One region of the Robertmurraya beringensis genome, then DNA from elsewhere that is predicted to be linked to it. Evidence: riboswitches for the same ligand, from Rfam matches in the RefSeq annotation. Region 1 holds a riboswitch; the other holds the start of a gene.
The links. Region 1 has a riboswitch for cyclic di-GMP ahead of ACFFHF_RS00605 (competence type IV pilus major pilin ComGC). Riboswitches for the same ligand answer to the same signal wherever they lie in the genome.
Positions count from the first base shown of each region.

Region 2: it holds a riboswitch for cyclic di-GMP, as region 1 does, so the genes downstream of both, ACFFHF_RS17030 (hypothetical protein) here and ACFFHF_RS00605 (competence type IV pilus major pilin ComGC) in region 1, are expected to answer to the same signal.

Region 1 is NZ_JBHLUU010000005.1:36,402-41,070, forward strand. Features, by position in the region: gene ade (adenine deaminase) at 1-115, opposite strand, end outside; gene ACFFHF_RS00600 (nucleoside deaminase) at 144-614, opposite strand; cyclic di-GMP riboswitch class II at 1,112-1,195, shown strand; gene ACFFHF_RS00605 (competence type IV pilus major pilin ComGC) at 1,292-1,657, shown strand; gene ACFFHF_RS00610 (prepilin peptidase) at 1,735-2,487, shown strand; gene ACFFHF_RS00615 (type IV pilus modification PilV family protein) at 2,500-2,889, shown strand; gene ACFFHF_RS00620 (prepilin-type N-terminal cleavage/methylation domain-containing protein) at 2,886-3,299, shown strand; gene ACFFHF_RS00625 (hypothetical protein) at 3,320-4,342, shown strand; gene pilM (type IV pilus biogenesis protein PilM) at 4,367-4,669, shown strand, end outside.
Region 2 is NZ_JBHLUU010000114.1:5,112-9,780, reverse strand. Features, by position in the region: gene ACFFHF_RS17050 (hypothetical protein) at 63-458, opposite strand; gene ACFFHF_RS17045 (hypothetical protein) at 477-698, opposite strand; gene ACFFHF_RS17040 (hypothetical protein) at 716-1,153, opposite strand; gene ACFFHF_RS17035 (hypothetical protein) at 1,150-1,683, opposite strand; gene ACFFHF_RS17030 (hypothetical protein) at 2,063-2,380, opposite strand; cyclic di-GMP riboswitch class II at 2,620-2,703, opposite strand; gene ACFFHF_RS17025 (CARDB domain-containing protein) at 3,082-4,669, opposite strand, start outside.

The DNA of each region.
Region 1 (4,669 bases):
CTTCATAAATTTCGCCGGTAAATACATCAATAATCTTGCCATTTTTTATAACAAGATCAGCCTCTATTTTCCCTGAGGCTGCTTCAATACGTTGTTTTAGTTTGTTTTTATCCATACTCTCCTCCTAGAGTGTCTATAAGAGACTAGTATTCTGTTTTGTCAGATGATACTTCCCACATTTTAAAAGGTAGATTATACTCGTCAACCGTAATTTGATTCATCATAATCGTTCTATCTTCAATTGGCAAGCTAATTTCTTCATAAATAAAGTGATCATCAAAGCCAATTTTAGCAGCTTCCTCTTTCGTACACGCATAATAGACGGCCTTTGGTCTCGCCCAATAAATCGCTCCGATACACATCGGACAAGGCTCGCAACTTGTGTAAATCTCACAATCTGTCAGTTGAAAGCTGCCTAAATAGGAGCAAGCTTCACGAATCGCTTGAACCTCTGCATGGGCAGTAGGGTCATTGCTGCTGGTGACCTCATTTTTGCCTTTACCGATAATTTCCCCGTCCTTAATCACAATTGCCCCAAAAGGACCACCATGATTACTTAACACATTTTCACACGCTAACTTAATCGCTTCATTCATAAAAAATACTTTTTCCAATAGAATCACCTTTTCTGATGTAGTGAATGATTGATTAAAAAACTAACCTTTGTAAAAAGGTTAGTTTTTTTGGGTTGGAGGGCAAAAGAGGTTTCATATAATTGGTGGGTTTATTTCTGTATTATATGTATGTTTGAATATTCTGTCTGTTATGTTGTGATATTTTTTAACAATAAAAAAGCTCTTACCTGAAAAAGGTAGGAGCAACTTGTCAGATTATTTACGCTGAGTTTATTATAGTGTTTTATAGGTATAAAGAACCAGTTGATTTGAAATACCTAAAATATATTCACATTATTATTTCTGAAAAATAAGGAGTGTAAAAAGGGAATGGATGAATAAAAATAAAATAAGGGAGTAAGAAGAGTTTGCGCTGTTTTAATATAATATTTACCTAACATTACCTAGTGTTAAATTTACATAAAACCTCTTTTTTTTTCATTTTTTTTAGTGTAGAATACTAGTAAATAAGTAATGTTTATCACAGAGTCTTTTTCATTAAATAAGGGCGCGAAGAAATATGACTTGTACGTGGGCACCTGAGTCATATTGAGCGATTGGTGCAACCGACCTTTACAACTACATTCCATTGAATGAGCTGTAAAGGTTTTTTTATCCCCAAATTTAAGAACAAGCTCTCGAAAAAACATAAAAAAATTAAAAGGGGACCTTTCTTCATGTTAAAATCATTAAAGAAGAAAATGAAAGACCAAGCTGGTTTAACGCTAATTGAACTACTTGTTGTTATTGTTATTTTGGGGATTATTGCTGCTGTTGCGATTCCGATGGTTATGAGTCAGAGACAAGAGGCTGAGGATAATACAGATTTACAAAATCTGAAACTTGTTCAAGATGCAGTAAATCGATTTAATGCAGTTGAGGGAGTATGGCCAGGGAGTACAGACGAGGTAATAACTACTACTGAGCTAGTCCCAGAATTTCTAAATGAAATTCCAACAACATGCGCTGATGGAACTACTGCTGCAGAATTTAGAATTGATGGTAATGGTGTAGTTGAGTCTAGCTGTGTAACTACTCCATAGAGAAATAAAAGCTGTCGCGTCTCTGAGACTGTGGCAGCTTTGTTTTTAAGAGAAATCTCTGAAAGGAGCTAAATGAATTGTATATATTTGATTTATTTATTATCTTATTTTCCCTCGTATTCGGTAGCTTCTTCAATGTAGTAGCCATCCGCCTACTAAAAAAAGAATCCATCTCCTACCCACCATCCCACTGTACCTCCTGTAATCACAGGTTAGGTTTCTTTGATTTATTTCCTCTATTTAGTTACCTATTCATTAAAGGTCGTTGTCGTTATTGTAAAGAAAAAATCTCTCCTCTATACCCATTAGGAGAAGCTATGACTGCGATTATATTTTTTGTTGTTTACAAAGAAATAGGGCTTACTTCAGAACTAATTCCTGCCATTCTTTTATCAACATTATTAATTCTTTCTGTTTTAACAGACATCCGTGAAAAATTGATTCTAGATGTGATTACTCTACCAAGTATTGTGGTTCTTGTTATTGTACGTTTCTTCATCGGAGAAGAACCATTTTTAACTTACTTACTAGGCAGTGTAGTTGGTTTCGGTTTGCTCTTGTTGCTAGCTGTTGTCAGCAAAGGCGGCATGGGTGGCGGTGACATTAAGCTGTATGCAGCTATTGGAGTGGTACTCGGTCCAGCACTAACTGTAATGAGCTTGGTTTTAGCCTCGTTTGTAGGAGCCATTGTTGGAATACTATTAATCGCATTAAAAATTGTTAAACGAAAAGAACCGATTGCCTTTGGGCCTTCGATTATGATTGGAACATTAGTGGCTTACCTGTATGGGGAAGAAATTTGGACTTGGTACAGCTCACTACTCCTATAAGGGGCAGATGATATGAACAACGAAAAGGGAGTTACATTAATTGAATTGTTGATCTCTGTTGTTATTGCTGGAATGGTGATTGTACCGTTGCTCCTAATTATGACGGGTTCCTTTACAAGGACAGTGGAGCAAGGGGAAGACACGCAATTGAATTATTATGGTCAACAAATTATGGAGATTATCCGTGAAAAGGGGTATATAAGCGGAACCTCCCCTACACAATATTATTGCCAAAAAGATCAGAGCTGCGGCACCGCTACTATAGCTAACTATGATGCGAAAGTAACAATTACAGTAAATCCGGTTACGTATAGTGCGATTGAGTTCTTTGAAGTAACAGCAAAAATAGTATCAACTGACTCTTCAAGTTTAGAGCTTGTCACGGTGGTGAAAAAGCAATGAGAGATGAAAAAGGTGTAACACTAATTGAATTACTCATTGTCATTTTAATTATGGTAAGTATCTCAGCACTTGCCTTTACCCTGTTTAGCTATGGGACAAAAATGGAACAAGCAGTAGCAAAGGAAAATGAACTCCAGCGTGAGGCTCGTTTTATTATGGAAACGATCTCGAATACGGTAAGAGATGGAAATGAAATAAGCAATAAAATTGTTTACTCTAATGGTGAAATAAAATTAGTATCAGGGACCGTGTTATCTAAAAATGTTAAGAGCTATACGGTTACTGAACAGCTTGTTGAAGGTGGCACGAAAAAAAGGTACAAAGTGACTTTGGTTTTAGAAAAAGGTGATCACGAGTATAAGGTTTCAACAGAAGTATTTAATGATGCGCAAAAAAGAGTAAGGTATTAAGTGGTCGATGGGGGATGAAGATGATACGAAGATTAAAAGGTAACGAGTCAGGAGCAGCATTAATGATTGTTCTCTTTATTGTTGTCCTTGTTAGTATCGTTGGAACAGCCATGTTATCGACCACTACTTATGGTCTTCAAAATGTGGTTAAAACAACGAAGGAACAAGAGGAATTTTATCGGGCTGAAGGTGCAATTGAAATTGTCTTGTCTGAGATGAGTAATTATAAGAACGTTAGTACAGGGAGTAGTGGACCTTTTGCCTATTTAAAAGAGCAGCCAAGTTCCGCCTCTTACCAAATCGGGGGAAAGAACGTTCAAGTGAATATTTCTACTGATCCAGACATAAGTACTATCATTCCAAATTCAAGTAAACAGACTGTTGAAGTAATGATAGAAGCTAGTTATGATAACCACTCAAACATCTCGAGGATAATGTCATTTGATGTGGAGGTTTCTGCTGAAGCTAAAGCAAATACGGAAACCGCCTATAACTATGTTGATGATAGTGCTTTTAAAGATAAAGGGCAGTATAAGATACAAATAGATCAAATTCAGCTGAATATTTACAATAAGATCATTAATGAACTCGGAATTAATTGGAGTTCCTTTACAACGGTACTAGATAAAAAAGAAGTTGAAAAAGGTGACACCTTTGTTTTTCCACCAGGAATTTCAAAGTATAAGGAGATCAGTCTTTCGGGGAATGGTCGAAAGATGATTATCCCGAGTAATTCCATTGTCTTTGCAAAGACGATTGATTTAAGAGGAAGTGGAAACACAGATTCACAATTAGTCATCGAGGGAGCACTAGTTGCTGAGACACTGGATAATAACGGAAACTCAGTGGTTACGGTGAACAGTGGATTAATAGTTAATCACATAAAAGGAACCTCTAAGGCGTTTGAAGTGAATGGAAAAGCGAGCGGAATTAGTTGTTCTCTTTTACCTGTTGCTTGTCAAGTTCTTAACGATTCAAGTTCTTCGACTAAGAACATATCAAACATACAATCAAAAACCATTGAATTCTCAACCGATCGATAGCCAGCAAAAGAAAGAAGGTGCAACATGTTCAATTTCAAGAAAAACAATACATTCTCCGGTATAGACTTTCGCGACACGTATGTTACCCGTGCAAACGTACAAATTCAAAACAACCAACCTGTTTTGCTTGATATAGATGTGATCGATACTAACCATCATATAATAGAAAATTCAAGAATATCCGAGATAAATGGTATAGCTAGTTTGTTGAAGGAGAGGGTGTTGGACAAGCATGTTCATCTGGCCTTTCCAACACAAAACATCATTGTGAGACGAATTACCTCGCTTCCTGATTTAAAGGAAGATGCGCTTGCGAAGCTTCTTCAA
Region 2 (4,669 bases), on a different contig from region 1:
GTCTTATTGTAAGAGCCCCACTAGAAAGGGAGTTTACTTATGAAGTAAGTAAAATGTTTAAATTATGCCACTTGAGAAATGTCCGTAGGATCAAAGATAGACCAAAGAGCAAAATCCTGTTCAACTTGTTCTCTATTCGGTGAATAGATATAAACCGATTCCAGGGTAAATACTTCAAAGTCTATTTTATATACCTCCAATGGGGACCATTTCTGTTCTTTATCTGCTGATTTAACGTCATTCAAAGAAGTAGAAATTCGTTCTTCCACCTCTTTATCCATACAATCAGTGACTTTCCCATACTCAGCTTTAAGATAAAATTCATTCATCTCACCTTTTAGTAGAACACTGCTACAATCTCTATGTTGATAAAGAAAATCTACGATACAATCTTCTCCAACAAAACAATCTTTAACTGTAGTGTTCGTTAATGTTGCCTTAAAAAGTTTTTTCTTCATGTGAAATTTCCTCCTTGATTATGCTGCTGTTACAACATCTAAGATTATTAGTTCTCCTGACTTTACACCTACTTGTAATTTGAGTGCTTTGCCAGCTACCTTCCCAACTTCTAATAGATATAAATAGCCATGCTCACTAGAGAATGATTGATATTCCCCTTCTTGCTTTAGCAAACGAAGCACTCGGCTTTTATTACGATTAAAATAATCTAGAAATCGATATTTTTTAGACTCTGCCATTTGTAATCACCTTTACCTTACATTTGATTTTGATTTGGAGTTGTTGATACCAACATCGAAGGAACATGAGTAGAACGAATTCCACGTAAATCATTGCCATGTTGGGCTTTCAAAATTTGTCGTGCATGGGTTCCATCAACTGCAGAAATAACTTCTTCATTACGAATCCATTCTTCATGCTTACGAACCAAATACGACATTTTAAAAGCGGTACGATTACGTCTCGTTCCTCTGTACACTTCTTGACTAGGTAAGACTGCTGTTACTTTATCTAACTTAAGAAATAAAGGTGGGTTGTTTTCACCTTGTTCAATGTGAAAGAAAGCATGCTCATTTAACATTAGGTGGTAAACTTGAATATCCCCTTCAGCAATAACCTCTCCATTTCGATAAATGCGGTGTTCAGTCACTACAAATTGTGTTTCAATCCCCGTATAAAACTCGATCATCATCATGCGATTTCCTCCTGTAAACAAGAAAAGAGATTGCAGTCTTCGTTAGGTACCAAGTCCTCTCGAAGAATATCAATCTCTTTCAATGCATCCACTAATTTTAAATTATTGTTTTTTCTACTATGAAGTTTAAGAGTTAAAGAATCATTGGTTACAATGGCACTTATCCCTTTCTTCATATATAGTCCTCTAGGGTCGATCATTTGATACGACGGTCTTTTTCTTAATTCCTTCATCCAATCTACGTCTTTCATAGTTGGGTAATCCAGAATACACTCCACACATGTTACAAGAGGTTCTAAGCAACCGATTGTTAGGTCGAATAGATATTGTCCTCCATGTATCTCTCCATCAAAACTGATACGATAGGCTTTCATTGAGGTTCTTGGTTGATTCTCAAACGGTTCTATACGAAACGTGGAGCCATCCATTGACCATTCAAAGCCTTTTCTTACAGTTTTAAAATAGATTCCTTTTAGTCTTTGTTCTAAGTCGCTAGGGTCGATAGGAGCAAAACATGTAATTTTAAACATGTTCATCATCTCCTAACTTCCTGCTAATACAATCCTCAGAACAATACTCTGCGCCCTTAATCTTGTAATAAGAAACATTACAAAATTTGTTACAACTACAACAAATGTAGTCCATGTAAAACACCCTTTCTTAAAGTTTCTTTAAGATAGTTTTATGAATTATGATCTTCAAGCCGCTCCATTTAAGGACACAAAAAAACGCCCTTTGAGAATGGACTTTAATAAACACAACAAAAAGTGTGTTTTCGTCTCATCCCCAAAGGGCGCTGTTGTTTAAAATAGAGAACCCGCTAACCTTAAAATAGGTTGCAAAAAAATAATAAAATCATAAAAAAACTATAATCAAATTTTATCATTTTTTGCTAGAAAGGTACAAGGGTTAAAATAACTTTGTTATTCTATTATGAAATTCTGGATCAACTTCCATCGTAGCTAAGTTAGATAATTTTAATGCTTCCTCTTCTGAAATATAGACTTTTCCTTCGCCTTCTTCAAACGATAATGATTCATTGTTAATTTCACTTAAAGGAATCGTTCTAAGAGAAGAAGCTATAATTTCTGGGGTTACATGTACAATACCGTCTGAATTAGTTTTGTTCTCTTTTGTTACATAAATTAATTCTGTCATTGATTCATTTTCGCCTTGAAATACTACTCGTTTTATATAATAAAGTACATTAATAATTGATTCTTGCATGAAATATCATCCTTTGTCCGTGTGTGTTGACTATAGTGTACATAATTACAAAAGGTATTATTGTAAATTTCCACAATAAATTAGGGTACAAATTATATTTTTTTCAAAAAAGTTAAATATTCTTATTTAAAAAACAAATTCGGAATTTAGACAAAATTAAATTCAGAATACGCTAATAAGAAAACACCCTGGTTTCGCAATTTCTTCATTATTCATTTCTCCTCTTAAATAAATTGTTTAATTAAGAGGGCCGGTTACACTAGTCGCTCCACATAATCCAAGTGTCCATATAAAGATTATATTTCTTCGCTTCCCTTGCCATGTTAAGGCTTTGGTAAACTACTAGATTCTAACTTAAGATTTTTTCCTTAAAATTTAATTCAGAATTCTAATTTATATCACCATAATATACCATTTAAACTAATTTTGGTAGACTTTTAGGTAATTATGCCCACTAATCTCCCTTTAATGTCTACTTTTTAGGATAAAAAAAGTTTTATAATATATTAATTCTGCTAATAGTCTTTATTTCACTGAAGTAATTATATTATAGAATTGCTGTGTATGTAAGAGTTTTTACTATCCAAATGTACCATAAATGTTATTATTTTTATACCTTTGGATAACTCCAGTATATTACAATTCGTCTTTATATAGGCAATAAAAAAGCAGATCCTTCGTTGGATCTGCAAGTAACCTACTTAATATCGTCTGTGTAATAAGAATGTTTTATATGAATCTGCAATTATCTCAATATTTACGGTATCTTTTTTAATTACACCGTTCGCATATTTCACTTCAAATTCAAATGTAGCTGGGCCTACTTTTAAATTCTTAGGATATTGTAGGAAAGTCTCGTCGTACAACTCACCTTTGTATAGAATATTAGTCTTAAAAGCTAAAGGTACGGTACTACTTACTAGACTATTATCCGTCCGAATAGCATTCAATGTAGCCTTTACATAAACAGTTGGATAAGGTGAAGTATCTGCATCTAGTAAAAACTTCTCTCCACTATAAAACTGGTGAGCTAGATTTCCTTCTTTTGCATGTTGTATTTTCCAAAGGTCTGTATGATCAACATAGCCATTGATAATAAGTGGTTTGGAGTAAAACCAAGTTGAAGTAGATACTTCATCATAACCATCATTAACTGTTGTTCTTATATCATACCTTCCTACTTCTGAGATAAAGGTATAACATTGCTGTGAACCGCTAGCCACATTCGTTTTTGTAAGGACAGTAGTTTCAGTCCCATTATCCTTTTTAATAAAAATCTTTACAGTCAAAGGGTTATTGTCTGCATCTTGCGGTTTTGAACAAACTTGTACCGTATCTCCTTCGTAAACATCGTTTGGAGTATACGTTAAATCAACGGTTGGCAATGTATTAACTAAAATTGTTTTCTGTTTGGTATTATCCAAGTCTGTTTCATTGGTTTCAGAAATTACATTATTGTTATCCGCCTTAAACATAAAGGTTCGATTACCTGCTGTTTCAGCAGTAAAGGTATAAGTTAAGGTCTTATCAGTTCCAGAATTATGGGAAGATATATCTTGTTGATTTTTAAGAGTACCCTGTTCATAAAAACCTACCTTATAGGCACCTACATTTAATTCTCCATTATTCCCTACCACCATGGTTGCTTTGTATTGTCTGCCCTTAACTAAGTGGGTGACTGAAGCGTTATTAGTATCCGTAATCGTTATTGATTTTGCTGTTAGGTTTGTTGAATATACCGTTCCTTCATATTCTACCTCAACATCCCATTGATCAGATGTGTAATATTCATCCCAATGGTCAAAGACTTGTTTTGATAAAGTCCCTTGATATGTTGCGGTTCCTGTATAATCTCGTACATAATCCGGAAGTGCAAAGGTTCCAGAATACGCTTGTCGATATTTACTTACAGGCACATTCAAATCGTAGTCAATCCAAACCCCTCGTCTGTATTTGTTGAGCTTTCCACTTTCTGACCGCCAGTAATATGAGCCACTTGAATATACTAATCTAGCCGCATTTGTAGGACTTAAACTAGCATAAAAATCAGCATGTACCACACCAGGTTCGTCCCAACCCCAATCGACTATTTTAACATCAGCTGGTGAAAGGCTTCTTGGAAGACCATAGTAACGGTCAGGAGCTTCCCCAGGCTCTGCGTCCGTCCAGTTACCAGCATAATAACTAGTAGAGTTATTAGACATAAACCCAAGATAATAGTTAGCGTTCTTATCATACCAATCAGACCTACCTAAAGATCGGTATCTAATCCACATTTTTTTATCTTCA